Regions from separate parts of the Brevibacillus sp. HB1.4B genome, predicted to be linked through region 3. Evidence: riboswitches for the same ligand, from Rfam matches in the RefSeq annotation. Region 3 holds a riboswitch; each other region holds the start of a gene.
What was found. Region 3 has a riboswitch for cyclic di-GMP ahead of ggt (gamma-glutamyltransferase). Riboswitches for the same ligand answer to the same signal wherever they lie in the genome.
Positions count from the first base shown of each region.

Region 1: linked by a shared signal. The riboswitch ahead of HP398_RS17435 (GNAT family N-acetyltransferase) and the one ahead of ggt (gamma-glutamyltransferase) in region 3 are both predicted to bind cyclic di-GMP.
Region 2: linked by a shared signal. The riboswitch ahead of HP398_RS19185 (methyl-accepting chemotaxis protein) and the one ahead of ggt (gamma-glutamyltransferase) in region 3 are both predicted to bind cyclic di-GMP.

Region 1 covers NZ_JABSUT010000006.1:341,247-352,211, forward strand. The annotation lists gene HP398_RS17375 (glycoside hydrolase) at 1-1,308, opposite strand, end outside; gene HP398_RS17380 (VanZ family protein) at 1,448-2,224, opposite strand; gene HP398_RS17385 (PadR family transcriptional regulator) at 2,208-2,534, opposite strand; gene HP398_RS17390 (KTSC domain-containing protein) at 3,001-3,264, shown strand; gene HP398_RS17395 (amino acid ABC transporter ATP-binding protein) at 3,330-4,076, opposite strand; gene HP398_RS17400 (amino acid ABC transporter permease) at 4,091-4,750, opposite strand; gene HP398_RS17405 (amino acid ABC transporter substrate-binding protein) at 4,823-5,599, opposite strand; gene HP398_RS17410 (DNA alkylation repair protein) at 5,760-6,467, opposite strand; gene HP398_RS17415 (hypothetical protein) at 6,591-6,776, opposite strand; gene HP398_RS17420 (DNA alkylation repair protein) at 6,911-7,750, shown strand; gene HP398_RS17425 (Crp/Fnr family transcriptional regulator) at 7,750-8,427, shown strand; gene HP398_RS17430 (peroxiredoxin-like family protein) at 8,512-9,174, shown strand; cyclic di-GMP riboswitch class I at 9,348-9,431, shown strand; gene HP398_RS17435 (GNAT family N-acetyltransferase) at 9,626-10,180, shown strand; gene HP398_RS17440 (methyl-accepting chemotaxis protein) at 10,173-10,965, shown strand, end outside.
Region 2 covers NZ_JABSUT010000008.1:1,839-12,803, reverse strand. The annotation lists gene HP398_RS30700 (hypothetical protein) at 86-241, shown strand; gene HP398_RS19230 (hypothetical protein) at 298-645, opposite strand; gene HP398_RS19225 (N-acetylmuramoyl-L-alanine amidase family protein) at 901-1,482, shown strand; gene HP398_RS19220 (hypothetical protein) at 1,571-2,314, opposite strand; gene HP398_RS19215 (N-acetylmuramoyl-L-alanine amidase family protein) at 2,539-3,099, opposite strand; gene HP398_RS19210 (hypothetical protein) at 3,123-3,659, opposite strand; gene HP398_RS19205 (C39 family peptidase) at 4,225-4,764, shown strand; gene HP398_RS19200 (leucine-rich repeat domain-containing protein) at 4,829-5,674, opposite strand; partial or broken gene HP398_RS19195 (FAD-binding oxidoreductase) at 5,766-5,915, shown strand; gene HP398_RS19190 (formate--tetrahydrofolate ligase) at 6,063-7,691, shown strand; cyclic di-GMP riboswitch class I at 7,829-7,929, shown strand; gene HP398_RS19185 (methyl-accepting chemotaxis protein) at 8,002-9,975, shown strand; gene HP398_RS19180 (transporter substrate-binding domain-containing protein) at 10,091-10,948, shown strand.
Region 3 covers NZ_JABSUT010000007.1:74,542-85,506, reverse strand. The annotation lists gene HP398_RS17950 (energy-coupling factor ABC transporter ATP-binding protein) at 1-386, opposite strand, end outside; gene HP398_RS17945 (QueT transporter family protein) at 383-988, opposite strand; gene HP398_RS17940 (GNAT family N-acetyltransferase) at 1,468-1,896, shown strand; gene HP398_RS17935 (APC family permease) at 1,967-3,301, opposite strand; gene HP398_RS17930 (glutamine--tRNA ligase/YqeY domain fusion protein) at 3,423-5,090, opposite strand; gene HP398_RS17925 (SET domain-containing protein) at 5,170-5,787, opposite strand; cyclic di-GMP riboswitch class I at 6,037-6,125, shown strand; gene ggt (gamma-glutamyltransferase) at 6,308-8,026, shown strand; gene HP398_RS17915 (methyl-accepting chemotaxis protein) at 8,146-10,134, shown strand; gene HP398_RS17910 (glycerophosphodiester phosphodiesterase) at 10,198-10,917, opposite strand; gene HP398_RS17905 (ABC transporter substrate-binding protein) at 10,948-10,965, opposite strand, start outside.

The DNA of each region.
Region 1 (10,965 bases), on a different contig from region 3:
ATGGTACGAGTCGTAGCTAGCGATCAAATAGCCTGTATCATTCGCCTGTTGAATGAATGCTGGCTTCATGTATGCGGCTGTCCAGTCCGGCAAGCCGATCCATGCATTCGTAATTCCGGCTGCTTTCATGTCCTTGAGCAGATCAGTAGAATCCGCATTGCCCCACTTTTCTACCGGTGGAACGGCATCCTGCAATACACTTTTCAGCAGTTGTTTGTTCAAGTCGTACAGCTGTGCTTCCGTCAGCTTGTCGATCCCTTTTCCGATGAGTTCTTTTGTCTTCTCATCGACGTTCGTAAATAGCTTCGGATTGTAAAACTCACGCGAGCGCAATGCATAGTTGAACCCGCTGATGATCGCTCTCTTCTGGTAGTCCGCAACGTAATCCTGTTTTTGAATCTCGCGGAATTGCTGGATGCTCTCTTTTCCATCCTCGCTGCTTTGCAAGAACTGCTCCATCCATCCGATGAAATTCGCGTCCAGTTTGGTTTTCAATGCACGCCATTTTACATCCTCAGCAGTCAGGAAGCTCTTGTTCCACAAATAAAAATGAGGAGCTCCGTACAGCTTTTCCACATCCGGGTTCGCTTTCGCTTTTTCAGCAAGAGTCAGCAGCTCTCCCTTTTCCTTTATATAATCCTTGTACACGCCTGCAATGCTGACTGGATCATTGTCTGTTACATACAAGCGGAATCCGTAGGTCTTGTCTGAATGAATCGTCGGGAACTCATGCGAGAACGTGAAGGAAATCGTCGGATCGACTGCAAAATCGACTGTACTGTTAAACAAGTTGTCCACCACGAACATGAGCGCGTACTTGTTCTTATTGACAGCAAAAAAGCGCATCGAGAATGACTCCGCGAAAGTAAGACTCTCCTCTTTGAAAAAGGACTGCCACTCTCTGTCGTCGGCAGGAATCCACTTTCCTTCCCCCAAAGGCAGCATATAGCTAGGTCCTTTCACGGTAGGCCAGGAAAAGCTCTCTGTCCCTGTCGAGGTCAGGGTGATTTGCAAATGATCTTCTTTCTTTTGAAGCGAGACATCCAGCTTATCGTCTGGGTAGCTCCAGGTAATCTCTTGCTCACCTTTTTGTACATTCGCTACCTTACGCGCTGGCATAGGCTCAGAAGCGCTTTCCTTAACTCCGTCTTTCTCGACAAATACTTCGAAGGTCTCCGGCTTCACATCAAAAGTAAAATCTGCGTGTTGCTTCGCCTGCACTTGCCCGTTAGCATGGTTGCTCTCACAACCAATTACTACTTGGAGCATGAGGGCGAACACGATGAGTAAAATCGCTTTTCTTTTCATGAAATCCTCCTAGATCGAATAACTATGTATATCGTATTACGATGTACATATGCATAAAAAGTCATCGAAAACCTTGTCCAAGGTCACCTTACAACCCGGCGACCTCGGTCCATGAGTCTTCTTCGACTTATGTTGCTTTTTACGAGGGTGTAGCGGACAAATCATCATCGAAGCGAATACTTTTCCTTCGCCTGTGTATCATAGCTGCTCCTAATCGAAACATGCCATAACCAATCAGTCCCCCGATTACATTCAGCAGTAGATCATCGACATCAAAGCTTCCTAATGCAAGCAAAAGCTGCAACGCTTCAATGATAAGACTGGCAGACAATGTGAGAAAAAACACGCGATGCATGTTTTGAAAGGACAAGAATAACAGCGGCAAAAACAATCCCAGCGGCAAAAAAATAAGGATATTCCCTATCAAGTTATACATCACCGTACCGAAGCTGTAATGATCATAATGGAAGACGTAATCCACCAAGGTTTGAAATGGCTTCGTATTTTGAAAAAGATGCGTATATTGCGGGACGCCGTACTCGATCATCCTCTGCTTCCATTCCACTGTAAAAGCTCTGCGCCGGAAGCGATCAGGCGACAATAACAAGAGATAGCTGGAGATCGCTACATACAAGAAAAACAACGTCATGAACCATTTGCGGAAGTATTTATCAATGAGCGGCATCGATTCAGACAGTTCCCGGCTGATTGCCCCCGTAGGTCCAAATCGTTGAATGGTCAGAGAGACGGCTTGCTGTTCCTCGTAGCCTTCTTCGACCAGCTCACACTTCATGCTCCTTAAATGATCCATCAGCTCATCCTTGACATCCTGCTTTTCCCATTTGGAACACGGCAAACGATTGACAACCCGCTCTGCGTATTCTTCCAGCTTCATTCGCTTACTCACTTCCCTCATTGACGAGCGTAATGAGTCTGCTCAAGCTCTGCCAATCCTTCATCTTGTCTTGAAGAAGTCCCTGGCCTGTCTTGGTGATCCGATAATATTTACGGCGTCCGCCCTCATTGGCTTCCCCCCAGTAAGACTCCACTGCCTTTTGCGTCTCCAATCGCTTTAGGGCAGGATATAGTGTGCCTTCACCGATTTCATACAGCTCATCGCTTTTATCGCGAATCTTCTTGGCCAACTCATAGCCGTACTGATCTTTCTGTGCGATCAGCGAGAGTAGCAATAGATCGATGCTTCCTTTCAACAACTCTTTGTTCACAAAAGCATCTCCTCCCTGTGACATGCCTAGAGATTACCACACTATACCTCGTGATACAAGGTAGTTGATCAAGGAAATTTGCGGATAATTCATTTAGTTCTATGTAATTATTGACAATAATAAAATAGGTAATATAGACTATATTCGACAAGATTTTTCATGAGTCTACGTACTTTTGGATGATCATTCTTTTCAAAACACAACTAGATAATAGGCCCATAGAATGAACCAAAAAGAAGATCTTCCCTTTTATGGAGCAGGTTCCTTTCAATTCGTGACTTCATTCTCTCTAACAGGAGGCACTTACATGCTTGCCGACTTTTCATCGATCGTTCTGAACGCAGTTCTCTTAGCCTATTTTGCAATTGGTGTGCTATTTTTGTATTCCGAATCCAAATTTTTGCGTAAAATGAAGACTCGTAGAAATAGATAAGCCGATTTTTAGATAAAGGAGTTTGCACGTACATTGAGATCTTTTTTTCGCCAATTTCTGCCACGTCAGAATCAACCCCAAGAAATTACCTACAAGGAACTGGATTCGAAATTGATCAAAGCTGCTCGCTACGATCTGGTTACAAACCACCTCTACATCCGTTTTCACGATGGACGCGAGGTCGTTTACTGTCGGGTCACTCCTTACGCTTACAATGCGTTTTTAAATGCTGACTCGTTCAGCGATCATTTTCATTCGTTCATCAGCCAACGGTACTTGAACTATCAGGTGATGTAACCTGTCTATACAAAATGCCCTCAGTCTGTCTTCTCGACACTGAGGGTATTTGTTGTTGATCTTCTCTATTTTAATGCGCGATGCAAAAATGATTTGGTCCGCTCAAATTTAGCGTTTGTAAACAATTGCTCAGGTGTCCCCGACTCTACGAATTCCCCGTTGTCCATAAACATGATTTGGTTCGCCACCTCGCGCGCGAATCCCATCTCATGCGTCACAACCATCATCGTCATATGCTCTTGGGCAAGCTGCTTGATGACTTGCAGGACCTCACCTGTCAGTTCTGGATCGAGCGCAGACGTAGGCTCGTCAAACAACAAGATTTGCGGATTCATCATCAATGCTCTGGCGATCGCCACACGCTGCTTCTGTCCGCCTGAGAGCCTTGCTGGGTATGCGCCTGCCTTATCAGACAAGCCGACCTTTTCCAAGAGCTCTGCACTCATGCGCTGGATGTCCTCCGCCGCCTCCCCTTTGACCACTCTAGGTGCGATCTCAAGATTCTCCTTCACCGTCAAATGAGGAAACAGATTAAAATGCTGAAATACCATGCCCATTCTCGAGGTGATCTGCTTGATTTCCTGGTTACTGGCGTAAACGCCGTCCTTCACCAAATAATCATCCTGCACCCGAATGCTGCCACCATTCACCTGCTCCAGATTGACCAAGCTACGTAGCATTGTGCTTTTGCCGGAGCCAGACGGTCCAATGACCGCCACGACTTCGTTCTTTTTCACCGAAAACGAGACATCTCGCAAAACTTCCTGATTGCCAAACGATTTCTTTAGATTCGATACTTGAATGATATCCATATTGCGCCAGCCCTTTATTCGAATTTGAACCTTTTTTCCAGCCACTTAAAGAATAACGTCAACAATAGCGTCATCAACAAATAAATGATTCCGGCAATAAAAAACGGAACGATGGTAAAGTCGCGATTCACAGCCGTTTGTGCAAAGTGAAGCAATTCTGGGACGGCAACCGCATAGAGCAGCGCTGTATCCTTTACGAGAGTAATGGATTCATTTGCGACGGCAGGCAAAGCCACGCGAAACATTTGCGGCAAAATAATCTTGTTGGTCGTCTGCCATTTGCTAAAGCCGAGTACCTGCGCCGCCTCGTACTGTCCTTTGTCGATCGACAACAGTCCTCCACGGAAAATCTCCGCGAAATACGCTGCGTAGTTCAGCACAAAGCCGAGGCATGCAGCTACGAATCGATCCATAACCAAGTATTCTCCGATCACTGGCAAGAGTGGGAGACCAAAGACAAAAAACAATAGCTGTAATAATAGAGGCGTTCCACGCATGACATACACATAGGTGTGCGCGAACCAAGACAGACCTCTGCTGCTGCTATTCGCCATTAAGGTAATGAGAAATCCCAATGGGATCGATGCCAGGATGGCGATGAAGAACAGCAACACCGTCATCTGCGCCCCTTCTAGCATGGGCACGGTAATGGAGATAATATAGTCTAAGCTCATCTGGTATGCTCCTAATCCTTATAATAAAGCGTGGCTTCGCCAATCATTCGGCGAAGCCATCGTATCTTCCGTTTATTTCAACACGCGATTTTCGCCAAACCATTTTTCTGATATTTTAGCTGCTGTTCCATCCTGATTCATGGTATCCAAGGCTTTTTGCAGTTCGTTCAATAACGCCTCGTTCCCTTTTTTGACGCCCACTCCATACTCCTCAGGTGCAAGTGATTCTTCCAACAGCTTAAAGGTTCCAGGTTCTTTTGCCATGTAGTAATCGGCTACAATCTGGTCGATGACAACTGCTTCCACGCGGCCAATCTTCATATCGCTCAATGCCAGTACATTATCAGGATACTCTGTAATTGATTTGACCTGATTTTTCATGTCACTTGCATTGACAGCGTCAGCTGCGGAAGACAGCTTTTGCAAACCAATTGCTTTACCGGCCAAGTCTGACAGCTTGGTCCAGTTGCTATTTGCCATCGTGACCACTACTTGCGCGTTTTTCAGATAAGGCTTGGTAAAGAGAACCTTCTCTTTTCTCTCATCTGTAATCGTATATCCATTCCAGATCAAGTCGATACGACCGCTATTTAGTTCAGACTCTTTTGCACTCCAATCGATTGGTTGAAACTCGACTTGTTTTCCCATTTTTTCGCCGGCTGCACGTGCATAATCAATATCAAAACCGACTAGCTCATTTTTTTCATCCCGGAATCCCATTGGTGCAAACTTATCATCAATTCCGATAATCAGCTTGTTCGCGTCAGCGCCAGTTTTTGCGCTGGAACAGCCCACTACCAATGAAACCATCGCACTCAACAACAAAGACATCCATGCTATTTTCTTCATCGTGATGATCCCCCTCGTTTCCCTACTCTATATTTTACTCTGATAAAGTGGTAATACGTTAACAAGGTATCATGATAGCACATTAGCAAGGAATAGTCGATACTTTAGCAAACAAAAGCACCTTAGAAATATACGCCAAATGAATGAGTAAAATGCCCGACTAGCAGATGCATGTCTTTTTCTTTTTTCCGACACTCCCTCGTTCCTCTATCTTTTTGATATACTCCGTAGCCAACGGAACCTTGCACGCTGTCTGTCCGACGTCCACATGTACTTTGCCAATCGCTGCGGCCACTTCCAACGCTTCCTGATGAAGTTCCGGTACATACGCACCTACTGAAATAACGAATTGATTCATGGTGTACCGTACGCGATTTTGTTCCTGATGAATCGTCTCCTTCACTCTCATGAGGAGCCGTTTGATTTCTTCTTTATGTAGCTGTTCATCGGGCGTAATCGACAAGTAGTTCGAATACGTATTCCACCCACATGTGGCTACCATCTCTTCCTTTGACTCGATCCATTCTCGTGCCAACTCCATGGCAAAATGACTCTCAGCCGCTACACTCGCAACCGTATATTCGGCGGGCGCGTACCAAGACGCTTCCTTGACCCAAGTCTGTAACCGCTCTTTTGTCATGCTCTTTGGGTCAACCGTCAATCCGGCCAAGTACATGGCGTCGTAGTTTCCCGTATCGTACAGCGCCTGGACGAGCTGCTGATCACGCTTGACCTCCTTGACCAGCTTTTTCATATCGCCGACTCGCACGCCAAACAAAGGCTCTTTTGCTCCATGCCGCAATAACGTTTTTTTCGTCTGCTCTGTCCCCATCGCTTCGAGCTTCTGCATGACTTCTTCCAGCGTCATCTTGTCACCCTCCTTTTTCTTCTATTAATTAGGATAACCAGCGGCGTTACCTCCAACACGAAAAAACCCTCCTCATTTAAAGGAGAGCTTTTTCCTGAAGAGCTTGACGCGCTTTTCCTATCCTTACGCCTGACTGCGTACTTTGATATACGAAACATTTCTGACGTTGATAACAACATCATCGTACTGTAGCCATCCACCGTCTTGATTAGCGACCATTTGAATGATCTCTTCCGGTTCCGTCGTTTCAACGCTAATCGTTTCACCGCCTCCGGAAAAGTAAAATTGAATCACTTTTACTTCCTTCATAAAATCCCCTCCTATTCCTTCTAGTTATCGGATGGTTGGAAAATTTTTGTTATGGGTGATTTTTTAGGTATACTTTTGTTGCAGCTATTCCGTTTTGAATGTATACCATTTCTGTGAAAAGGGGTTTGTTGAAAATGCCGGATTCGGTACACACGAGAAAAGGAGCAAGTAAAGCCTCGCTCATCCCTGACAATGTTTTAGCACTCCTTCATGCTGGAGAATTAGAAAGTGTCAATTTGACTGAATGGCAGGCTGTTGATCATATTCATCTGGTACAAAGCGTTCTGCCTCATGTTCAATTAGACACACATATCTCTCAACTTGTTTATCAATTAGAAGAAACGGGATCTACGAGCGGAATGAAAGCTATCCGTCTGATTGGCCAAGAACTACTTGCGATCTTACACAAATCGGGTGAACCCACAGCTACGTCTCCCGTTTTCCTATCGTTGGCCACCCACAAGTCAGACAGTGTACGTTGCTGGAGTGCCTATATCATTGGTTTGGACAACAGCTTATCGCTCGAAGAAAAGCTAAGGCAAATAAGAAAACTCTCGGCAGATCATCATTTTGGAGTGAGAGAGATAGCATGGATGGCAATTCGAGATTCTCTCGTGCATGATCTGAACCATTCCATTCACCTCCTGAGCGAATGGGTACTTGATACTGACGAAAATATTCGCCGCTTTGCGGTAGAAGCTACACGCCCTCGAGGGGTCTGGTGCAAGCATATTGACACATTGAAAAATGAGCCTGCTCGCTGTCTGCCCTTGCTTACGCCAGTGAAGTCAGATCCATCCAAATATGTTCAAGATTCTGTTGGGAATTGGTTGAACGATGCGAGTAAATCACAACCTGACTGGGTGACGCAGCTTTGTGACGATTGGTTAAGAATCTCTGATACAAAGGAAACGAAAAGAATTGTCACCAAAGCGAAAAGAACGATTCTGAAGACCCAAACCGAACAGAAATGATGAACCAAATCACCTATTTATCTCAATTTTATTTGTTAAATTCATTATCCGAGGAAAGTTTGCGCTTAATCGATCAATTAACCTCCTTATCCCCTTTTCCCAAAAATACGTGCATTCAAACACCAGAAACTTTTTCAGAGGGCTTTTACTTCATCAAACAGGGGAAAGTACGTTTATATAAAGTAAATCGGGATGGGCGGCAGTTCACATTCGATATCCTCGGGGAAGGCAATGTGTTTGGAGAAGTGGATCTCCTCTCATTAGGTACACGGGAGATGTATATAGAAGCCATCGAAGACTGCCTCATTTGTAAAATGAGCAAAGCAAAATTTGAGAGCTACATAATCGAACATCCGCAACTGATGATGAAGATCATGAAGATCATTAGCGATAGAATGGTTTCGATCAGCCAGGCAGCCGAAAATCTTGCTCTTCTCCCTTTACAAGATCGCATTATTTCCACATTAGTAAGGCTTGCCGATCAATTTGGCACTCCTAACAGTTCGGCATTTCAACAAATTGACTTACCTCTTTCCCATCAAGAACTCGCCCATTTTGTCGGGGCATCCAGGGAAGCTGTGACGGTAGCATTACGTGCTTTAGTAAGAGAAGAACTAATTCAAACAGGCTTTAAATCCATTTCCATTCATCGGGACGAAATTTTGAAGAGAATGTAATCCAGGTTACATCTTCCCCTCCAAAAGAAAGATATCGTAAAGCTATGGCTTTTACTATTCTTTCGAAAAAGAGGGGAACGACATATGGATAAACCACATTTTCAGAGCCTGCGCGAAGAGCTGGATTTTACAACCATTCAAATAGCAGACCTCCTCACTCGTGAAGTAACAGATGCATTTACAAAATCAATCGAGGAGCTGCGGACCTCTGGACACGCAAAGGGCTTGCCGATTGGTTCGATTGCACCTGATTTCTCGTTGAACGATCACACTGGCAAGACCATTACCTTGTCGGAAAAAATCGGAAAAGGTCCCGTCGTCCTCACATTTTTCCGTGGATCATGGTGCCCCTACTGCAATTTGGAGCTGCAAGCATACCAAAAACAGATCGATACGATAACCTCTCTGGGTGCCCAATTGTTTGCCATTAGTCCACAATCTCCTGCACACTCTCTTACTATGCAAGAGAAAAACGGTCTGAGCTTTCCCGTGTTATGCGATACCAATAACCAAGTAGCAGAAAAATATAAACTCAGATTCAGACTGCCTGATTTTTTACATGATACCTACCGATCATTGGATATTGATCTCCATCGTTTTAATAGCGAAGATTCATGGACACTCCCCATACCTGCTACTTATATCCTCGACAACCAGGGCGTAATCCGTTCAGCAGGCTTAGATCCTGATTACAAAAAACGCATGGAGCCTAGTGAAGTTTTAGACATTCTGCGTACCCTAACCTAACGCTTATATAACGAAGAACCAGTTGATCACACAACTGGTTTTTTCTACGTCTATGCTTTATGAACAATTAGTTTATTTTCCCTACCAAAACTTGACAAGAATATATCTTTTGGCTTATATTTTGCATGATTATGTCTAGCAAAATTCGACACATCTTTACAATTTCTGCTAAAAAATGCAAAAGGCAAAGTCATCGAAAGGTGGCGACGCAAAACCACGGGTCTACAGTCTTTGACCATGATAGCCGGGTTGCCATCATCTTGAGACCATTTATTCGATGTTGGTAGCTTCGGTTGTTCCATTTCGATGGAACGGCCTTTTTTTGTGTTTACATTTTTGAAAGGAGGATGAAAGCACTTTCATTATCGTATCGGATGGAAAAACATAACTTTAGTGACGTCAAACATACACAACATGGTTCAATCAGAGAAAATGATGGAGTGGAGAAGTTATGTACAAACAAGTAGAAACCGTACAAGAGTTAGCAAAATTTCATGAAATCAAAGAAACAGTATGGACAAGCATGGGCTTCGAGATGGAGCATGCGAAAGAAGGCTCGGCTCAGTTCCTCTTACTTGCCGAAGATGGGGAAGCAGGTGGAACATTTGAAATGACGCCCTTTTCCAAATCAAGTGCTTATATGAAATCACTTTTTCAGGATGTTGTTACAGAAGATATGAAAGTAATGGAGGTAGACAGTCTCGCTGTTTTGCCGAAATACCGCGGACAACTAGGGCAAAAAGGAATTTGCTTGATGATAGATTACGCTGAAAAGCACGGTTATACCCACGCAATCGGGGTAGCAGATCCGACTTTTTTTACGTTCATTAACAAGAAGTATCAAGTAAAGGCGACTCAGACCAAAGATATCGTCTTTTACAAAGGGGCCGATGCCATTCCGACCCTCTTCCATCTAAAAGATGTCTATGACAATAAGCACGATCCGAAATATTCCTGGTACAATTCGTCGTCATCCAACCAAGTAAAAGTCGAGGTAGGTGGGTAACATGGATAACATGGATAACATTGATCTATTGAGAAGAAGAAACAATTGGGTCGTAATCGTATTCGCAAGTATTATTACGGTAGTTCAGGTCTTAAACCTTTTTCTAGGCGTATCGTACACATTCGTTTTCACGATACTGGGTATTTTGTATGGCGTACTGGCACCTTTTACTTACATCTCCAATCGCCCGAGGTTCCGTGAAAAAGCAGCGCCCTTCATGAAGTTTTTCAACTTCGCGGTAATCGGAATTTTTATGTTCATCGTAGTTGGACTGGACCCGCATATGATCAATATCATGACCATTATGTTCTTTGTAGCAGTCATGGGGATTTATCAAGACCGACTCATCAATATTTTGACGATTGTATCGACATTGGGTATTGTCTCTTACTACTTCCTGACACAGAGAGAAACGATTTTCCATTCGACAAACAACCTTGATCTGATGTACTTCTTGCTTACCTTCTGCTTCGTCTCTGTCACGAGCATGATGCATGCTGTATTCAATAACAAGCTGCAAGAGGAAAGTGAGCAACAAAAACAAGAAGCGATTGCCTCAAAGGAATCGTTGCAACGTGTTCTGGATCAGATCAATGAATCACTCACCTCTATGCAAGACTATCAAGAGAATTTGAACAAGGTGACGGACGGTGTAAATATTCGCGCAGTCGAAACCGTCGCTTCCCTGCAAGACATTATGGAGTCCTTTACGGTTCAGACCAGCAATACGGACGAGCTGCGTCGGGAAATGAGCTCTACGAATCTGCAAGTGGAGGACATGACCC
Region 2 (10,965 bases), on a different contig from region 3:
TGGCTAAAAAAGGTCAAACATTCAAACGATAGCGAAGGAATTGGGAATACCTGGCAATACCTAAGTTAAGCAGTGGGTCAGAAAGATGAACAGTGGCGAAGGGGGTGGGGATCAACGAGGGAAAAATCACTCTGATGACAACCCTTTTATTGGGCGTCCAAGAACCAAGTTTGCTACCGTGGAGGAAGAAAGGGATTATCTAAAGGCGCAGGTAGAATACCGAATCACACTGGCTGCTTAGGCTTTTTTAGTTCTGTCTGCTTGACAGGCGTAAGACCATTATGGAGGGCCTACGACTTAACTTCTTGCCGAGTCAGATTCTAATTTTTTCCGAATTAACGCTAAATATTTCCTTTTGCATTTATTTACTCCTTGTTGAGATATACCCAAATGCTGTGCGACTATTTCTTCTGGAACGCCATGAATCACTACTTGCTCAATAATGAATCTTGCTTTAGCTGGAAGGGAATTCAACATTTCTTCTACATGCAACTTAGCATCTACAGAAGACATTTGATTCTGCCCACAGGCATTTTCTATGATCGGAAGCTCTCGGGTGGAAATCTTCTTTGCTTGATACTGCAATCGCCAAGCGATCCTTCTTAAAACTCCTCTACACTTCTCTATTAATAACTCATCGTTCATGCTTTTCACCGTCCTACCTTATAGGTAAAAAAAGAAGGTAAAAAACAACTGATTTTCATAAAATATTCCATCTTTTTTCGGATGGATTACTTAAGAAACATAATAAAACGTCATTTCATCACGTTTTCGTATCACATTAGAAATTTTTTTTGGCATTGGTTGTAAAAGGGCCTCGTTTTTTTCCTTTATGTATGAAAGCGACAAATTGACCGGTCAAACAAAGTCGCTTATTACATTTAGATAGGGGAAATAAATATGAGCTTGCGTGGAAAAAAGATTTTCGTTGATCCAGGTCATGGTGGTACAGCTTCTGAAGGTAAAAATCGTTGTGGCACTTACGCTGTAGGTACTTCTGGCAAAAAATCTGGAAATGAAAAAAGTTCTGCCCTTTCAATCGCTGAAGTCCTGGTAGAGTACCTGGAAGAGGCTGGTGCAAATGTTAAGATGAGCCGTACAACGGATGATCCAGTTTGCTTAGATGAACGTGCCAAAATGGCAAATAAATGGGGCGCTGATATCTTTGTTTCCCTCCACCATAACAGTAGCACCAATACAAGCGCTAATGGTCTCTCGGCACACTATTATAAATCCGAGGATAAAGCACTAGCGGAAGCTATTCTTCCAAGAATCGTAGATTATACCGGCCTCGATACATGGGGAAGTACAGGAATTAGAAAGGACAACTTCCAAGTACTGCGGGATACTGATATGCCGGCAACATTGCTTGAATTGGGTTTCATGTCCAATCCAGATGACGATGCGTTTATTGCTGACTACGACAACAAAATTGACATGGCCGGCGGTATCTACCGTGGTATCCGAGATTATTTTGAATAAAAAATGCTAGAAAGAATATAGCATCAGAGAAGCCCCTGGAGGATCTCCCCAGGGGCTTCTCTTTTTAATAAACAGTCCTTTTCAAACCTCATGGCTTTTCTCGAATAAAGAAATCAAGAAGGACAAAATTTTTCTGTGCATCTTCTATTGCCAATGTAGCTTTACTTAGGTGATTAGTAGGTAACTGATTTATCGGAATGCGAGTTTGGAAAGTTCCATCTTGATTTACTTTGATCGTACCCGTTATCAGATCTTGGACACCATCGTTCACAGAATAAGATAATGTATCAGGATGTCCCACTCTTCCCGAAATTTCTAACTCTTCACCAACCAGCATGTTCGTATAGGGAACAGGGGTATCTATGGTTAGCCAGTCGTTACTATTAGTTTTAAAGGCTATTTCATGCTCTGTATGCCAGGCATTTTTAGCTTCCTCAGAAGATACCCTAGCAGATACAATTACTTTCCCATGCAAGGTTGAGGGAATTTTTTCTAGTGTGATTTCTCTCATGTATTGGAATATTTTACCCTGTGGTTTTATTTCTTCCTGAAACAATATATTACTCAGATCGTCTTGTACTGTTACGTTGTAGGAGTAATCAGGCACTCCATAAAAATGGATAGTCATTACTTTGTCTTCAATGACTGAAAAGTTTTTTGGACTACGAATTTCAGCTAAATTGGACTGATCTTCAAATAGATTCGTAGGATTCTCTTCGACAAATGTAACATAACCATTTGGATGATCTATGACTCTCTCATTGCATCCAAAGAGAGATAAACAAAGCAACGTGAGTAAAGAAAGATACACCCTAAATTTTATCGTGTGCACAATCGATCAACTCCTCTTTTAATAAACGCGTGATTATGAAGACAAATATAAGACGTGTATTTCCATAAAAAGGTTTCCCTCTGCCCCCTAACGCAGAGAAGAAGGAAGAGCCTAGGAAGCCTTGAGAAGCCCCTGTAGGCGGCTCAGGGAGCATGATGATACTTATTCTTATGCGAAAAAAACCCTCAAATCTGAGGGCTTTTTCAAAACATCAACGGCTGCTTTTATTGGAAATAATCAAGCATTGCACGACGGACACCACGAGCAAAATCTTCAGCTGCTTCATCCAACGTTGGACCGAGGTCTTCCAAGGCTGATTCATTAGTAATGAACTCAACCTCAATCAGTGCTCGTGGGTAGTTACCGCCAGAAGGATAACGGAGAACACCTAGTGATCCACGTGGTGTATCCGAATCTTTAAGTACTCCCCTGTCTCGTGTACCAAGGGAATTGACCACTTCTCGCTGAATGGTTTGCGCAAAGCCTTTGTCTTGCGAACGGTTTCCAGCATAGATGGATTCTGTTCCCTTAGCTGTGGAACCTGCTGAATTAAAGTGAACGCTAATGACACCATCCACATCTTTCTGTTGTCCCAGTTTCCAGCGATCATCAATTGATACCTTGCTATCATCATCCCGCGTCAAGTAAACCGTTGCGCCGAAATCTTCGAGGGTCTCAGCAACAGCCTGTCCAAACAACAGGGCTAAGTCTTTCTCGTAAACATCTTCGCCATTCAAAGTGCCGATTGCTCCAACGTCTGAACCGCCATGACCTGGGTCGACCAAAAACTTCAATTCAAAAAAATTATTTATCTATCCCCTTGCAGGCTACTCAGTTTCCATTCTTTATCTTCTTTTGTGAACATTAGTTCCAGCGTTCCAGAGTACGTCTCATCGTTTATCCAAACTTCGTAATTTGTAATAAAGCGTCCATCCTTATATATATCGAATGACCTTTGACGAAAAGTGCTTCCTTCGGTTACGAACGGAATACTTATAACCTCGTTATTCGCTTTATAAACAAATTGCTTTCCTTCTACAGCAGCTTCTTTGGAAATAAACTGTTTAACTTTTTCAGTCTCACCTTTCATCATGGCTCGAAACATTTCTCTTATCTGTAGATCAACGATATCTCGAATTTGGTAGATTTGAGCGTTAGTTTCGTTTTTTTGTTTTTCCTTAACCAAAGAGGCTTCAAGTTCTTTATTTGTGTTTTTTAATTGGGCTATTTCAGCTTGTAACTTTTCAATCTCAGCTTGAGACGTTTTTACGTTACTGTCATTAGAACAAGCTACCATTCCTAAAGCCATTAGGATAAACATGCTCAGAACTAATCTCTTTTTCATTTCTAAACCTCCAATGATTCCATCTATGTTATTGAAGAGAAGATGAACCCAAATGCATAACCACCATACGCCAAATTTACCATAATTTATATAATCCATAAGTTGGAAAAGTGATGGCTTCTATAACACAAATCAAAAAAATCAGGTCAATCAATCGTACTATCGTTCCTCGTTTTTCCAGAATGAGATTAAAAATGTAATTTTTTATGGAAATATAGTTGCTTTTTCCCTGTTGTATTTACCTAGTATGTTGGGACGGTGAAAATTATGAATGATGAATTAATAATAGAGTTCACAGCAATTAGGCATTTCACAACAAGGGGTAAATAAATATAAGCGAAAGTATTTGGAAGTTCTTCAGAAAAAGATAGTCTCAGATAGGGTTTCTTCATGACATTTCGCATATCCAGTTAGAGCAAGTCTAACTAGATCTTTTTCATGTACACCGCTCTATAATAATTTTCAAAGACTGGTTGTATTTGGTCTCTATTTTTCTCCTTTATTGATGAAAGCAACAATGACACTCAAATTCATAGTTGCTTACAAAAAATTAGGGGGAAATGAAATGGCAGTTAAGCAATATTCAAAAGTATTTGATATGCAGTATTGGAGTCAAGCTGATGAAAAATGGAGTTCTAACTACACTTCTTGCGGTAATACGATGAGAGTTGAAGGGTGTGTAATTACATCCGCCGCTATGATTTTCGCTTTCTATGGTAATAAAGTCGATCCCGAGATCTTGCAGCAACAGCTAAAAGCAGTGAATGGAAGAGCTGATTGTCCATTTGATTGGGCTGTAGCACAAAAAAAATATGGTCACAAATACAGCGGGAAATTCACCGGAACCTTCGAAAAGTTGAAAAAGGATATGATGGATTGTGTGATTAACAAAGATATTCCGCTTATGGTACGTGTTCCTAATCATACAGTTGCAATCAGAGGATTTTCGGGTCTTATAGAAGTTGTAGATGGCTTCCCGAGATTCGAGCTGATTACACCATCTATGTTCCTCGTTCATGATCCTGGTAATTCAAAGAATAAAAACCTTCAAGATGTAATCGATCAACGTGGCGAATTTGAATACTACAACTATTACACGAAATAAAGAAACCTCCCTTGTCTAAGAGAGGTTGAGGCTGCCGACTTCCTCGGCAGCCTCTTTTTAAAACTTAATTTCCATCATTAATTTCATTGCCATTTTCAGCGACTTTGATTTCTTTTTTCAGCAAAGCTAAGTCGCTAATGCTTTTTCGATCAACTAGCAGAATTGATAATTCATCAAGACTGAGTAACGGTTTTATAGAAGTTACCTTTGTGCCTCTTATATCTAAATAATTTAATTTAGTTACAGACTGTATAGATGTAATGTCTGTGATGGGAGCATTCATCATTTGTAAACGTTCCAAATTCGGTAGTTCTTTTACAAAATTCATCGAATTAATAGGATTATTTGATACATCTAAGAAAGTAAGATGGGGTAGTTTAATTGATGATAAAGCTGTTATTTTATTATTTCGAATGGTTAAGTGCTGAAGAGATTTACTATTCTCAAGCATTTTCAAATCTGATAAATCTCCCTCATTCAGTGAGAGGCTTATTAGTTTACTGTTATTTAAAACAGGTAACTGAGCTTCCTGAAAACCAGCGATTGAAAGATATTCTAGTTCACTTAAATCCTTTAGAAATAGATAATCTTTAACATTGATTCTATTCAAAGATAGCGTTTTAAGGTTTTTCATTTTAGATAGGACAGATAAATCAATCGGTGCATCTCTTTGTTCCAGAGGAACATTATCTATATCTAATGTGAGTTCTTCGATATTGAATAAATCCTCCATTTTGATGTCCTGCTTTTGCTTATTCAGTGATTTAGATAAAGATTCTAATAATAACGGGGAGACACTCTCCGCTTGGGATTGTTCTTTCGGCAATTCATTCAAATTCGTTTCGTTGGCTTCGCATCCAGTTAGTACACCTAAAATGATCAAAAGAGTTATAAGCTTTTTCAAATTCATCCCCCATTTTTCAGGACATCCTAGTGGCTATCCTGTCATTAACTGTATGACGTTAGATTCCATAAATTGGTTTCTCGCTTTTTTTATTCTAGGAGCCTGCACCGGAGAACATGGTGTGGGTGTCGGGAAAATCAAATACCAGCGCAAGGAACACGGAGAAGCACTGGACGTCATGCAAGCTATGAAACAAGTGATGGACCCGAACGGTATTTTGAATCCGGGAAAAATTTTCGGGAAATAACAGAGAGCCTGCATTCTGAACGTTTGTCGGAATGTGGGCTTTTTCTTTTGCGTAATGTGTCGAAGAGGAGAGGAGAAAAAGGAAAAATGCAGAATGTAGAAGATTGGTAACTGGTGCATTACATTCTGGTGTGGCAGGGAGGCAAGTATGAAGTCTATTGTTGAAATTGCCAAGAGTGCAGGTATCGAAGAACAGCATTTGGAGCTATACGGAAAGTATAAAGCCAAACTATCAGATGAGCTATGGGAGCAAGTGAAGGATCGCCCTGATGGCAAACTGATTCTTGTTACAGCGATGAACCCAAATCCGGCGGGAGCAGGGAAGACGCTCACGACGATTGGTCTGTCACAATCATTAAATTATCTCGGGAAGAAAACAATGGCAGCGCTTCGCGAGCCGTCCTTGGGTCCTTGCATGGGGATCAAAGGAGGCGCAACGGGAAGTGGCCAAGCACAAATTCTCCCGGCTGATGAAATTAACCTGCATTTTACAGGGGACATTCATGCGATTACAGCTGCACATAACTTGTTGGCAGCGATGATCGACAATCATATTTTCCATGGCAATCCGCGCGGGCTCAATCCAAAGAAAATCGTATGGAAACGGGCAATGGACATGAACGACCGCGCATTGCGTAACATCGTTGTTGGTCTGGGTGACGGCAATGGGATGACGCGTGAGGATGGCTTCATGATTACGACCGCGTCAGAAATCATGGCGATTTTATGCTTGAGTGAGAATCTGGCAGACTTGCGCGAGCGGTTGAACCATATCATTATTGGCTACGATTTCGATGATCAGCCTGTACGGGCAGAAGAAATCAACGCGGTCGATGCGATGTGCGTTCTCTTGAAGGAAGCGATTAAGCCCAATCTCGTACAGACAATCGAGGGAACTCCGGTCATTATTCACGGCGGACCTTTTGCCAATATCGCGCATGGGTGTAGCAGCGTGATCGGAACCAAGATGGCCTTGAAGCTGGCGGATTACGTCGTAACAGAGGCGGGCTTTGGTGCTGATCTGGGAGCGGAGAAGTTTTTTGACATCAAGTGCAGAAAGGCAGGCCTGACTCCATCGGCTGCTGTCGTGGTCATTACGGTTCGCTCCTTGAAATTCAACGGCGGGGTAAAAGTACCTGACCTGGCAGTGGAGAATTTGTCTGCTCTGGAAAAAGGCTTCGAAAACGTCAAGCGCCATCTGGAAAACCTCCAGAAGTTCGGTGTGCCAGCAGTGGTGGCCATCAATCATTTTGCGACAGATACCCAAGCAGAGATTGATGCCGTCATTGCGCTATGCCAAGCCGCCGGAGCTGAAGCAGCACTCTCCAAAGTATGGGCAGAAGGAGGAGCTGGCGGTGTCGAGCTGGCTGAAAAAGTGACGCGTGCAGCAGAGCGACCTTCGTCCTTCCGATTCTTGTATGAGGAAGACCTCAGCATTAAAGACAAGATTGAGACTGTCGTGAAAGAAGTATACCGTGGATCAGGGGTTGTCTTTTCGCCGCTGGCATTGAAAACAATGCAAAAGGTAGAAGAAATGGGCATGTCCCATCTGCCTGTGTGCATGGCAAAAACACCGTACTCCTTTACGGATCGTGCTGATCTATTGGGGGCACCTGTTGACTTCACAATCCAAGTGAGCGAAGTGCGCATATCAGCAGGAGCTGGTTTTATCGTCGCATTGACCGGAAGCTTGGTTACAATGCCAGGCCTCCCGAAAAAGCCGGCTGCGGAATCGTTATATGTAGACGAGGATGGGCAAGTGATCGGATTAAGCTAATCAAAAAGTTTGACAAAAAGCTGACAACTGTAAAAGGTTGTCAGCTTTTTTTCCATTTTGAGGTTTATTAGCGAAAAGTTATGGGAAATGAAAGGTGAGATTGAAAAAAAGTGGACTTTAACTGAAAAAACAACAAGGAATGACAAAGGCAAACCTGTTGAAAGGCAGGGACGCAAAGCCACGGGTCTAAGGACGAAAGTCAAATGACTTTCGCAGCTAGGACAGCCGGGTTGCCATACCGTAGTCATGATGGGCTGTCGGTGGGCAGTCTTTTTTTTGTTGAAAAAACAGAAGGGAGAAGTGAATCGGTATGAAAAATAGTTTGAAGAATAAGCTAATTATCGTTTTGTGCCTGCTGTTGGTTATTAGTTTGGGTACGGTTTGCGGTGCAAGCTATTGGAGTGCTTCCAATCTTTTGGCAGACAGTCTGGACAAAGAAGCTGAGTTGTCAGCTAGCAATCTCTCGATACGTATCGATGGTTTCTTTCAAGAAAAAATTAGTATTGTAGATGCGGTGGGAGGGCTGATGTCGGCTGATCAAAATGTCGAACAGGACCTGAAACTTATTCAAGAAGCTCAAAAGGAAAATCCCGAGTTTGAGACGTTCTTCTTTTCGCATGACTTAAGCGGTAAGAAAGTAATCAATTTCAAGGGAGAAGTGACTGACATCTCGGATCGTCCGCATATTAAGGAAGCCAGCAAAGGGGAAGGGAAGGTTGTTGTCTCCGAGCCAGTCATTTCAAAGCGAACAGGGAATAACATCGTGACTCTTGTCGTTCCATTGATGAAGGACAATCGTCAATACGGTTATATCGGTTCTACTATTCCTATCAATGAAATCCAAAAAAAGGTGTCCGAAGAGAAATTTGGCCAAGCTGGTTACGCCTTTTTAGTAAGCAAAACAGGAACATTTATTTATCATCCGAAAAGCGAGTACATTCTGAAGGAATCGATTCTCGACATGGGTATTCTTGAGCTTCAGACAGCTTTTGAAGATATCAAACAAGGGAATCATGGAATCGCCCAATATAAATACGAGAATGTAGAGCGATTTGCTTCCTATGCTCCTACCAGTTTGAACTGGGGCCTATACATCACTGCACCCGTAGCGGAGCTGCATGCGCCTGTCGATCAATTGTCAGTCCGATTGATGGTGATTTCCCTCATCGTGTTGGCGATTGGGGTTGTCCTCGTTTATTTCTTGGCTGTACGCATGGTGAAACCAATTGAGCGTCTGAATCACGCAGTAAATGTAGTGGCGCAGGGGAACTTGAAAGAGACAGTAACGGTTGAGGGAAAAGACGAGATTGCAGTTCTGTCACGTGACTTTAACCAGACGGTATCGCACTTGAAAAATTTGATCGAAGACGTATCTCTGTCGTCTGATCAAGTACAGCGTTTTAGTCAGGAAGTATCTGAAGGTATTAAACAAGCGACGGAAAACATCAACCAAATCGGTTTGTCTATTGCACAGATTTCTGAGGGAGCAGAGGCGCAGGCCACCAGCTCGCAGGATGTCGCGTTGTCAATGAATGATATGGCAGCAGGCATCGTGAAAATCGCGGAGACGTCTGCACATGTTTCAGAGGCTGCCCAGGTAGCAACAGAGCAGGCAGAGCAAGGAACTGCTGTGGTAGAGCAGGCAGTTCGCCAGATGGGAAGCATTGGCGAGGGAACATCGAAGGCGACAGTAGCCATCGAGCAGCTCAACAATCGTTCCAAAGAAATCGAAGGCATTCTCGATACGATCAGTCAGTTAACCTCGCAAATCAATTTGCTTGCCTTGAACGCTTCGATTGAGGCAGCACGTGCCGGCGAGCATGGACGTGGGTTTGCCGTGGTTGCCGGAGAGGTGAAAAAACTGGCGAATCAATCCGAAGAATCCGCATCCAAAATCGCAATGCTGATCGGAGAAATCCAGCAGGATACTCGTCACGCGGTAGAAGTCATGACCGCGGGCAATCAAAACGCTCAGCAAGGTATTCAACTGGTCGAAGAGGTTCGCGAAATCTTCGGGCATATTTTGGAATCTTCCCGTAACGTTGCTGCGCACATTTTGGAAGTATCCGCAGCATCTGAGCAAATGTCAGCAGGCTCCCAACAGGTGAGTGCTTCTGTAGATGAAATGCATAACATTGCAAAACATGCTTCACTCGACGCGCAAACAGTGGCAAGGGCGACCGAAGAGCAACTTCAAGCCATCCAGGAAATTGGCCAGTCTGTCGAGCGTTTGAACGCAGTGGCAGAAGAATTACAGCAAGGAATTGGTAGGTTTACTGTGTAAGAGGCAGCTCGACAGGTTGTAAGTCCTCTTCTTTGAAAGGGGGGATGCCATTAGGGGATGATGGAGTTTGTTTCTGATAACTAAATTCATACCGTTTAACAGGAGGAGAAACCAGATGAAAAAATTTACAAAAACAATCTTGGCGAGCACACTCGCTGCAACTATGCTCATGACAGGTGGAACAGGTGCTTTTGCCGCAACGGCGGTTAAGCCTGTGCCAACCGTAGCTGCTGAAGCTGCTAAAAAACCGCAAACGAAGAAGTTTGAGTCTCGTTTGGACGAAATCATTGCGAGAGGCTATATCCTCGTAGGTACTCCAGGTGACTACAAACCATTTACATATTTGAATCCAAAAACGAACGAATTCGAAGGTTACGATATCGATGCGATGAAAGAATTCGCAAAAAGCCTGGGAGTAGAGGCGCGTTTTGTCCAAACATCTTGGCCAACACTGATGAACGATCTCTTGGCAAATAAATTCGATATTGCTGTCGGAGGCGTTACGCGCAACACAGACCGTCAGAAAAAAGCGCACATGAGCGATCCTTACATTCAGTTCGGTAAAGCTCCACTCATCCGCAAAGAAGACAAGGACAAGTACAAGAGTGTAGCAGACATCAACAAGCCAGAGGTGCGCATTGGTGTGAATCCAGGTGGCACCAACGAAAAATTCGTTCGTGAGCATCTGACAAAAGCAACTGTAACAGTTGAACAAAACAACCTCGACATTCCTGGTCTGGTAGCAAGTGGTAAGTACGATGTGATGATCACAGATACGCTGGAAGCAATTGTGTATTCTAAAGCAGATTCCCGCCTGTATCCAGCTCTGACCGACAACCCGTTCACGAAGAGTGAAAAAGCGTACATGATCCATCGTGGAGACACCATCTTCGCTAACTACCTGGATCTGTGGATGGACGAGATGAAACTGCAAGGCAAGTTCGATGAGCTTTACAACAAATGGGTAAAATAATCCGATAACAGACAAGC
Region 3 (10,965 bases):
CGATTAGCAAAGCCGTTCAATCCGATCAGATCGAGTACCTCTGCCATTCTTTTTTCGATTCGCTCGTCCGACCACCCGGCATTCTCAAGCGAAAAGGCAAGCTCCTCTTCGACGGTCAGCCCGATGAACTGCGACTCCGGGTCCTGAAAGACGATGCCTTGCTCGCCATTGGACTCGACACTCCCCACGAAATGTCCACCGTAGTTAGCTGGAATCAGACCCGACATCGTCAGTAGCAACGTCGTTTTCCCTGCGGCAGCAGGCCCGACTACGCCGACTACTTCCCCTGGATAAAGCGCCAGATGAATGTCCGCTAGCGCAGGCTGTGCTCCCTCTTCATAATGCCAATAGACTCCGTTTACTCGCAGCAATGGTTCTGTTTTCACCTTGCGATCCTGCTTTCATTCCCGAGATAGTTAAAATCCTGCAAGGGGCGACCCCGGTATAGTCCAGAGCGCTTCACGAATGGGTACAACAGCTTTAAGAGGATCGGTCCCAGAACTGCCGTTGATATGGCTTGGTTCAAGAACACCGTCGGGATGAAAACAGCAACTACCTCTTTCGGAGTCAATCCCAGTGCAAAATTAACGAGAATCCCGCATGCTACTACTGCCGAGCTGATGATGACTACAAACACGATGTATTGAAAAACGCTTCGTTTTGTTTTCAGGGCAGGATGACTCACAGCAAGTAGCCCGATAAAGCCACCCATAAAATTAGAAAAGAAACCGACCGCGATCGCATGAGGCGGTGCGCTTCCGGTTAACAAATCACTGACCATATTTCCAAAGGCAAGACCAATGCATCCCGGCAAGCCGAATAACATGCCAAAAACGGGCTGAAGGGCATTGGCCGGACGGATCGGTACGGAAGGAATGAGCTTGATATTGGCAAGCATAATAATGGCAACAGCGTAGAGCGCGGCAGTGACGACAATCAGGACGTAATCTACCGTCGTCCACTTCCGCCGGAACAGATTCGAGAGCATCAGAATAACTCCTCCTTGTGTCAAGTGTTAATGTTTGGAATATTCCTGTAGCCAGTTTACTCTCTCTTTTCTGGATCGTCTAGAAGAGGGTGGGTAAAACCATTGGTTCTAGCGGTAGGGTGGGGAGGAAACAGGAGAAAACGCTCAGCTTCTAGGGCCACCAGCTGGGGGATTGACTGCCCGCCTCCATGCAAAAAGCGAAACCGCGTCCAAAGTGGCCGGTTCAGGATGTGTTTCAGAGGTGGACGCTTAAGGGCGTGTTTCGCTTTTTGCATTCCGTCTCGGTCGGTGTCCCTAAGATCTTCGCTTATTTCTCCTGTTTCCTCTGCGAGCTGTTTGCTTTCCCCCTGCTTTCTTAGGGAGAATCGAAATGAATAAAAAAGAGAGAGCCACGTGCGGCGGTGTCTTCCATACACCCTCGTGATATACTAGTAGTCAAACTAATCAAATATTCAAGATAACTAAATAAAGGAGTTATCATGGGACAATATGTAGTCAGAGAAAGCACGAAAGATGAGGCTGAATTTATTGAGCAAAGAATCGTTGAATACAATGAATCGAATGTTCCTTTTGAACTGACCGTTCCTTTTTCAAAAATCAATAAACACGTTCGTGATGAAGATGGCACTATCATTGCGGGAATAAACTGTGTGTACTATTCTTGGAGATGTTTGTACATTGATGCTTTATGGGTCAGAGATGATTTGAGAAAGACCGGATTGGGAAGCAAGCTTCTTCTTGAAATTGAAAACACAGCTAGGGAGTATGGCATTCATTTGATTCATTTAGATACTTTTGATTTTCAAGCAAAGGACTTTTATGTAAAACACGGGTACGAGATACATGGTGTACTCGAGGATTGCCCTCTTTCCCATCAAAGATTTTACCTACAGAAGAGAATTGATTAGCAGTCTAATCTTCCGCAAAAAAGTAGCCCTACATCCAATAATAGATGTAGGGCTCTTTGTCTTCCACATGTTACTCCTCAAACTTCACCATTTCCAAATTGGTTTTTTTGACCTTCACCAGGTACAACAAATAGATCAAGCCTACAAAGCTCCATAGCAAGCCCAGCATCATGGACGTTGTTTCGAGGTTGACCCACAGAAAGGCGATGAACGTTGTCCCGATGGATGGAGACAACACGAAGCCCCACCAATCCTTGCTATGCTTGTTCTTTTGTTTACGGAAATAGTACGCCATTACGCTGATGTTCACAAAGCTAAAGGCGATCAGTGCGCCGAAGTTAATAAAGGAAGTTGCTGTTAACAAATCCATGTACAAAGCGAACAGCATCAACGCTCCGACCAGTAAGACGTTAAGCAAAGGCGTTCTCAGCTTCGGATGTACATAACCGAACCAGCGTCGCGGCAAAAATCCATCTCGTCCCATTGCGTACAACAAGCGTGTCACGCTCGTGACTGATACCAGTCCGGATGCCAGTGTCGAAGACAACGCTGCCGCCAAAAACACCAATTGAAAGATCGTCCCACCGATAAACAGAGCAATCTCCGCAGAGGCCGCTTCTGGATCAGACAATACCGAAACATCAGGAAATAATGATTGCATGAAATAAGAGGCCGTAATAAATAACGCTCCTCCTGCGAGTGCTACGAGCATAATCCCGCGAGGAATCGTCTTTTTCGCATCGACGGTTTCCTCCGTGAGCGTGGTTACTGCATCAAAGCCAAGGAAGGAAAAGCAAAGAATCGACGCACCGGAAAGCAGTGCAATGACAGACATATCCGGTGACAAAAATGGACGCAGGTTGAATACGTGGCCAAGCCCGTCACCTTGCATAAGACCACGGATTGCCAATCCCGCAAATAATACGACGACCACGACTTGAAACAGCACTAGAATCGAGTTAACGGATGCGGTTACCGTTACGCGAAATACGTTTAACCCCGTCACCAATACAATGAAACCAATAATCCACCATGCTGTCGACACGTCAGGAAACACGGATGATAAGTATACTCCCGTCAACAAGGCGTTAATCATCGGTAAAAATAAATAATCTAGCAAAGATGCCCAGCCTACCAAAAATCCTGCATAGGGATGAATCGTTTGTTGCGTATACGTGTACGCGGTCCCTGCTGAAGGGAATAGCCGTACCATCTTTCCGTAGCTTGCCGCCGTAAACAGGATCGCAAGAAGTGTGACTGCATAAGCAGCAGGAACGTGTCCCCCCGTTTCTCCAGATACAATGCCAAAGGTGTCAAAAACGGCCATCGGGGCCATGTAGCCCAGTCCAATTACGACAATATGTCGCAACTTCAAACTACGTGTTAGTTCTGCTCTCCCGTTCACTACCTGTCCCCCTTTATGTAACAGAATAATTATACACGTTGATTTATAATCACGAAAGAAAAAAGCACTGCTGCACACGGGTTCTCCATGCACAGCAGCGCTTGATTTATATACGTATTTCCTATGCTTTTGGCAGTTCAAAGGAACTCTTCAACGATACAATCCGGTTGAATACGAGCTTATCATCTGTCGTATGCTTCGGATCGACATTGAAATAGCCATGACGGAAAAATTGATACTTGTCTTGTGGCTTGGTTTCTTTCATATTTGGCTCCACATAGCCTTGCAGCACTTCCAACGAATTCGGGTTAACGTTGTCGAGGAATGTGCCCTCTGCGTCTTCATCATCCATAATCAATGGCTCGTACAAACGGAATTCAGCAGGAAGCGCATTGGTCGCATCCACCCAGTGAATCGTCCCTTTTACCTTGCGACCTGTAAAACCGCTGCCGCTCTTCGTCTCAGGGTCATACGTGCAATGGATCTCGATCACGTTGCCATCTGCATCCTTCACGACGTCATTGCATTTAATGAAGTACGCGTGCTTCAGACGCACTTCATTTCCCGGGAACAGGCGGAAATACTTGCTCGGCGGGTTTTCCATGAAGTCGTCTTGTTCAATGTAGATTTCGCGGGAGAACGGAATTTGACGATTGCCCATCTCTGGGTTCTCTGGATTAATCTCCGCTTCGAGCATCTCGACTTGTCCTTCCGGATAGTTCGTGATGACGACCTTCAACGGATTCAAAACAGCCATCGTACGTGGTGCCTTCAGCTTCAGGTCCTCACGGATGAAATACTCCAGCATTTTCTCGTCAACCGTGCTGTTAGCGCGCGCTACCCCTACTTCACGAGCGAATGTACGAATCGCTTCCGGTGTATAGCCGCGACGACGGAAGCCTGCGATGGTTGGCATGCGCGGGTCATCCCAGCCGTCTACTACATTCTCATCAACAAGCTGTTTCAGCTTGCGTTTACTCATAACGGTGTTGGTCAGATTCAAGCGGGCAAATTCGTACTGGCGTGGTACACTCTCCATTTCGCACTCGCGGACTACCCAGTCGTACAACGGACGATGATCTTCGAATTCCAGTGAACACAGGGAGTGTGTCACGCCCTCGATGGCATCCTCCAACGGATGAGCGAAGTCGTACATCGGATAGATGCACCATTTGTCGCCCGTGTTGTGATGCGTTGCATGGGAGATTCGATACAGAACCGGATCACGCATGTTGAAGTTCTGAGAAGCCATATCGATTTTCGCACGCAGCACCTTTTCTCCGTCCTTGAATTCCCCTTGGCGCATACGTGCAAACAGATCCAGGTTTTCCTCCACAGATCGGTTGCGGAACGGACTATCTGTGCCTGGCTCTGTCCATGTTCCACGCATTTTACGCATTTCTTCGGGAGACAGATCGTCTACGTAAGCCAGACCTTTTTTAATCAACAGCACCGCACGGTTGTACATCTCTTCAAAGTAATCAGATGCAAAAAACAGCCCATCCCATTCGAAGCCAAGCCATTGAACGTCCCTTTTGATGGCCTCTACGTATTCGATGTCTTCCTTCACCGGGTTGGTGTCGTCAAAACGCAGGTTGGCCTTGCCGGAAAATTCACGTGCCAACTCAAAGTTGAGGCAGATCGCTTTTGCATGTCCAATATGAAGATACCCGTTCGGTTCTGGGGGAAAGCGGGTAATAATTTCTTTTACTTTGCCCTCTTGCAAGTCATCAATCATGATATTGCGGATAAAATTGGATGCCGCTACCTTGTTTTCCAATGAAATCAACCTTTCACTTCACCTTTACATTCCATAATACTGATTCTCTACCCAGAGTTCAACAAAATCGGGTCGTGGACCGACCCGCTCACGTCTTCCATTGCTGCCTCGTTTGCCATTGTGGCCTGCAATACAGATGAATGACAGAATCAATGGCTAAGCGCTGCTCCGTGATCCCTCGAATCGTTTCGAGATGCTTCGGGGAAATCAGATTCAACAACGGCTGTTCAACATGATTGAAACGTTGGAATGCTTCCGCTGCAATCCGATCCCACTGTGGGTAATACCGAAGCAAGTCATCGGGCATTACACGGGAGCGATCCGTGTCAGACTCGGGCAAACAATCAAAAGGTTCATCCAGATTTAACGTTCCATAATCATCGGTCAGCTCTTCGCCCGGAAAAATATCCCGTGCAGCCAATTCCATATCATACATGGTCGGCACACAATTCGCATGAAAGCTGTGGTTCACGTACCTTGCCTTATCCCAACAAAGAATGTACTTTCCGAACTGGTTCTTGAATGAATATTTTTGCACGTCCTGTTTTCGTAATGAGTCAAGTTTTTCCACAAATGCAGGGTCCAATACCTGGTCCAAATTATCCTGTGCCCATACAATCGTTCCTTTTGGGATAAACCTTGTCGCAAACACACCGTACCCGATCTCATCGTTGATATAGCGCAATTCTGTATCGGGATGCATCATGGTCTTTGTTTCACTCCTTGGCTTATGTGCCTTTTTATCATCATAAGCAATTCAGCCCCATGAGGTGTGTGAATGTCTGCGAAAAACACCCCTCCCCATAGCTTTCCTGACTATTTTTCTGGATTAAAAAATTTTTTCTTATTTACCACAAATGGTAAATAGTCTATATTATTGGCAAACGGTGTTTTAGGAACATTTTCCCACAACGATCGCATCAGTAAATGTGTCAATTTTATGCTTCATCCATTGATATCGAAACGGCAAACCCGGGGAAATCCGGCGACGCAAAGCTACAGGGGCTACCTCCGCAACAGCGGACACGCTTGCCAGCTACCGAAGTATTGATGTAGGACGAGACCAATGATCCTATATCATTGGTCTTTTTTTGCGCACATAATGTCTATTTTTGTCTATTTTTGTATGTTTGTGTATTTTTGACTTTTGAAGGAGGTGAGGCAACAGCGGATAGCCGGTTTAATGAATTCATTATTCTATTCATCATGAAGGAGGTTTCATAGGAATGTCATTCTGGAAGAAACTCTCAACCGTCGCGCTGACTGCTGTCATCGGGGTATCAACATTCTCTGGGGCACAAGCTGCTAACCGTCCAACAACGATGTCACCGAACGCAATGGTGACGACTCCTCACTATCTGGCTACGGCTGCGGCCCTGAAGACATTGGAAAACGGTGGAAACGCTGTAGATGCTGCTATTACAGCCGCTTCCACATTAGCTGTCGTCTATCCTCATTACACAACCATTGGTGGAGATAACTTCTGGCTCATCTACAATGCCAAAACAAAAGAGCTGAAGGCACTGAACGGCAGTGGTCGCGCAGGCGAAAAGGCAACCATCGACTATTACAAAAACAAAGGCTACGAAAAAATCCCGTCCCGCGGTTATGAATCGGCAAACACTGTCCCTGGTGTCGTCTCCGGCTGGTGGGAGGCTTACAACTACGCCCATAAAAGCATGGGCAATAGTAAGGTTCAATGGAACAAACTGCTGGAGCCTGCCATTGGATACGCCGAGAACGGATATCCAGTCTCCCCCAACCAAGTATATTGGACGAAATACGCGACAGATCCAACTGACAATAACTTGAAGAATCTTCAACGTTTTGATGGATTCCGTAAAACATTCCTGAAGCCCAACGGTGATCCCTATGCAGCAGGCGAAATTCTCAAACAAAAGGATCTTGCCAATACTTTGCGAATCATTGCGAAAAAAGGCGCTGACGGTTTTTATAAAGGAGAAGTAGCTAAAAAAATCGTAGCAGACATGCAAGCCAACGGCGGATTGCTCACGTTGAAAGATTTTGAGAAGCACACCTCCACTTGGGCAGATCCGATTTCGGTAGACTACCGCGGATATAAAGCGTACAACGTTCCGCCTAACTCCCAAGGCATGGCATCGCTCTCTATTCTTAATGTTTTGAATAACTTTGACCTCAAGAGCATGGGTGAAGGAACACCCGATTACTATCACACGATTGTGGAAGCTACCAAACAGTCTTTTGCTGACCGTGACAAATGGCTGACTGACCCTGCCTTTGTGGATATCCCTGTGGATGAGCTGTTGTCCAAGCAGCACGGGAAAGATTTAGCTGCGCGCATTGATATGAAGCAAGCTGCCAAATCCGTAGAACCGCTTGATCCAAAAGGCGATACAACCTGGTTCGGGATCGTCGACAAAGATGGAAATGCCGTGTCCATCATTCAGAGTCACTATTTTGACTGGGGTTCCGGCATCGTAGCGAAAGATACGGGCATCCTTTTGCAAAACCGCGGAAGCTATTTCTCTTTGGACTCCAAACACATCAATCACTTGGAACCAGGAAAACGTACCTTCCACACCATTAATCCAGCTATGCTCTTTAAAGGGGACAAGCCTTATCTTCTCTACGGGACACAAGGGGGAGAAGGACAGCCGCAAACGCAAGCCGCTCTCGTCACGCGTATCGTCGACTTTGGTTTCAGCGTACAAGACGCAATCGAAGCACCAAGATGGCTGCATGGACGCAACTGGGGATCTGATTCCAACAATCTCAAGGTGGAAAGCCGCATCCCTCAAGACGTCCTGGACGAGTTAATAAAACGTGGGCATCCAGTCGAAAAGCTGGAAGCAGCCTATACCGATACGATGGGACAGTCCGGCGCAATCCTGATTGACCCGCAAACCAATGTAAAATTTGGCGGTGCTGACCCTCGCGGTGAAGGCGCAGCAATGGGATATTGATATTTTGTCAGACTGCTGAGTTAAACTCAGCAGTCTACCTGTATTATATTTCCTTGTGGCAGACCGCTTTTCACAAAGAAAGAAATATCTCAATCACGGATTAGGAGCGGAAAAATCCTATGTTTTTGTTCAACAAACTCAGGAACAAAATGATCCTTTGGTTTCTCGTCGTGGCCGTCATTCCACTTACTGCCGTTTCGATGTTTATCACGAGCAGCTTTTCATCCATTCTGATTGATAAACAAAAATCATCCTATGTTGACCTTACTTCCAGTACAGCCATAGCTATGGATCAATATCTGGACCGGCGTATGACAGAAATTCAGATTTTAGCCCGTACCTCGGATATTCAATCCGATGATGCAGCGGCAAAAAATGAATTCATCCGCAAGTTTACCGAGGAAATGAAACTGTATGACGGAAATACCTTTATCGCAAGTGATGGAAAAGTAACGGCTGATACGTTCCCCAAAAGCGTTGGAATCAATCTTGGCGAGCGCCAATTCTTCAAAGACGGTATGCAGGACAAGCCCAGCTTCTCCGATGTTCTAGTTGCGAAGACAACCGGCAATCGCTCTATCATCGTCGCTTCCCCTGTAAAAGCGAAAAATAATGAGAAGCTTGGTGTCTTGACCGGGCTCGTCAATGTAGATGACTTCACAGCTACATTCCTCAAGAATTTGAAAGTAGGCAACGATGGCTATCCGATTCTCGTTGATAACAAGGACCAGATTCAGTACCATCCTACCCAGGATCTGATCGGAAAACCGCTTGAGGAATCCGCTCTGCCGCAACCATTAATGGAAATCCTGAAATCAGGAAAAACAGAAAAGGGCTCATACAGCTACTCGGACAATGGTAAGGAATACGTTGTCACCTATTCCCCCATTCCCAAGACCAACTTTGGTTTGTATCTGCATATCCCTGTCGAATCCATAACGTCTGCGGTTTCATCCGTTACCAACATGGTTACGATCATTGTCATCATTGTTGTTGCTGTCGTGATCGCAATCGCGTACGCTGTTTCCCGGCAAATCTCCCGCCCTATTGCGGCAGTTGCCTCCGTGGCTAACCGCATTTCCGAGGGTGAACTGACTGTACAACCCTTGCAGATTCAAACCAAGGATGAGGTTGGACAGCTATCCCAATCCGTAAACACAATGGTGCTCAACCTGCGAACGATTATTCAACAAGTAAATGATACAGCTTCAGATCTTGCTTCTTCAGCAGAGGAATTGTCTGTCAACTCCGACCATACGAGCAAGGCTACCGAGCAAATCGCCATAACGATTCAGGAAGTAGCTTACGGTGCGGAAAAGCAAGTGAAGAGTGTAGAGGAAAGTGTCACCGCAATTCAAGGTGTATCGACAGGGGCCCAGCGGGTTGCCACGAATGCACAGCAAGCTGCCGAATCAGCTTTGGACGCTTCCCAAATTGCAGTGGAAGGCAATCAGGCCCTTCAGGTCGTTATCAGCCAGATGCAATCGATCGAGAACACTGTCGGCAACATTGCCGATATCGTCAAACGATTAGGAAACAGCTCGCAGGAAATCGGACAAATCGTACAAGTCATCACCGGTATCGCTGAACAAACAAATCTGTTAGCACTTAACGCAGCTATTGAAGCGGCGAGAGCTGGTGAACAGGGGCGCGGATTCGCCGTTGTTGCAGACGAAGTGCGCAAATTGGCTGAGCAGTCCGCGCAATCCGCGCAACAGATCACACTGTTGATTACGACGATTCAGCTCGAATCAAACCAGGCTGTCCTTTCGATGGAACAGGGCACCAAAGAGGTCGCCACTGGACTTACAGTCGTTAACAATGCAGGCAAGTCCTTCGAACAGATCCAAGATGCTGTCACACAGGTAGCAAGCCAAATTCAAGAAGTAAAAGCTTATTCTGAGCAAATGTCTTTTGGTACCAAACAGGTGGTAGAATTGGTCAGTGTCATTGAAGAAGTAGCGGAGAATTCTGCTGATGGAACACAAAGCGTGTCAGCCGCCACAGAAGAACAGCTGGCAGCTATGGAAGAAGTCAGTTCATCAGCTACTTCTCTGGCAAGAATAGCCGAAGAACTGCAATCTCATGTAAGCAAATTCAAGATATAGTCCAAACAACGAAAACAAGAAAAGCCGCCTTGCATGTGCACGGCGGCTCTTTCCTGCTTTCGCTTACACAAACTCCCACATCCGGTCAGGATGGTTCGTGCAAATTTGAACCTGAGGATGCCACGAAATGACTTCGCGGATATGCTTCGGATCATCCAGCGTCCACGCGATGACTTGGAAGCCTTTTTCAATCGCGGCTGCAGTTAGCTCACGCGTCAGAAACGGATATCCCATGGAGAGGATCGTGGCACCTGCTGCCTCCATCTGTTCCAGCATGAGTACAGGTCGGCCATATACAATCAGGCCTGTCTGCACTTCTTGGTCGAGCGTGCGAACGTGACGGATCAAATCGTGGTCAAAGGAAGTCAGGTACACCTCTTGCTTCATTCCATGCTTTTCTACAAGCGCGAGCACCTTTTCAGCGATACCCGGGTACATATCACTTGTTGCTTTCAACTCGATATTTAGCGCGCAGCGACCTTTTACTGCGACTAGTACTTCCTCGAGTGTAGGGATTTTTTCGCCTGAAAACTTGTCGCCAAACCAGCTCCCTGCATCCAGCTCACGCAGCTCTGCCAAGGTATGATCCATGACCAGACCGTGGCCATTGGTCGTGCGTTCCAACGTAAAGTCGTGAATCAGCACCGGAACACCATCACGCGTCAACTGTACATCAATTTCCATTGCTTTGATAGCTGGCTCTGCCAAAGCCAGTCGAATCGCTGTCATTGTATTCTCCGGGGCTTTGCCTGACCACCCGCGATGTGCCATACAAATGTTCATTTCGCCAGCTCCTCTATCATTTCGTTTCTGTTATTTTTTCAAAAGCTT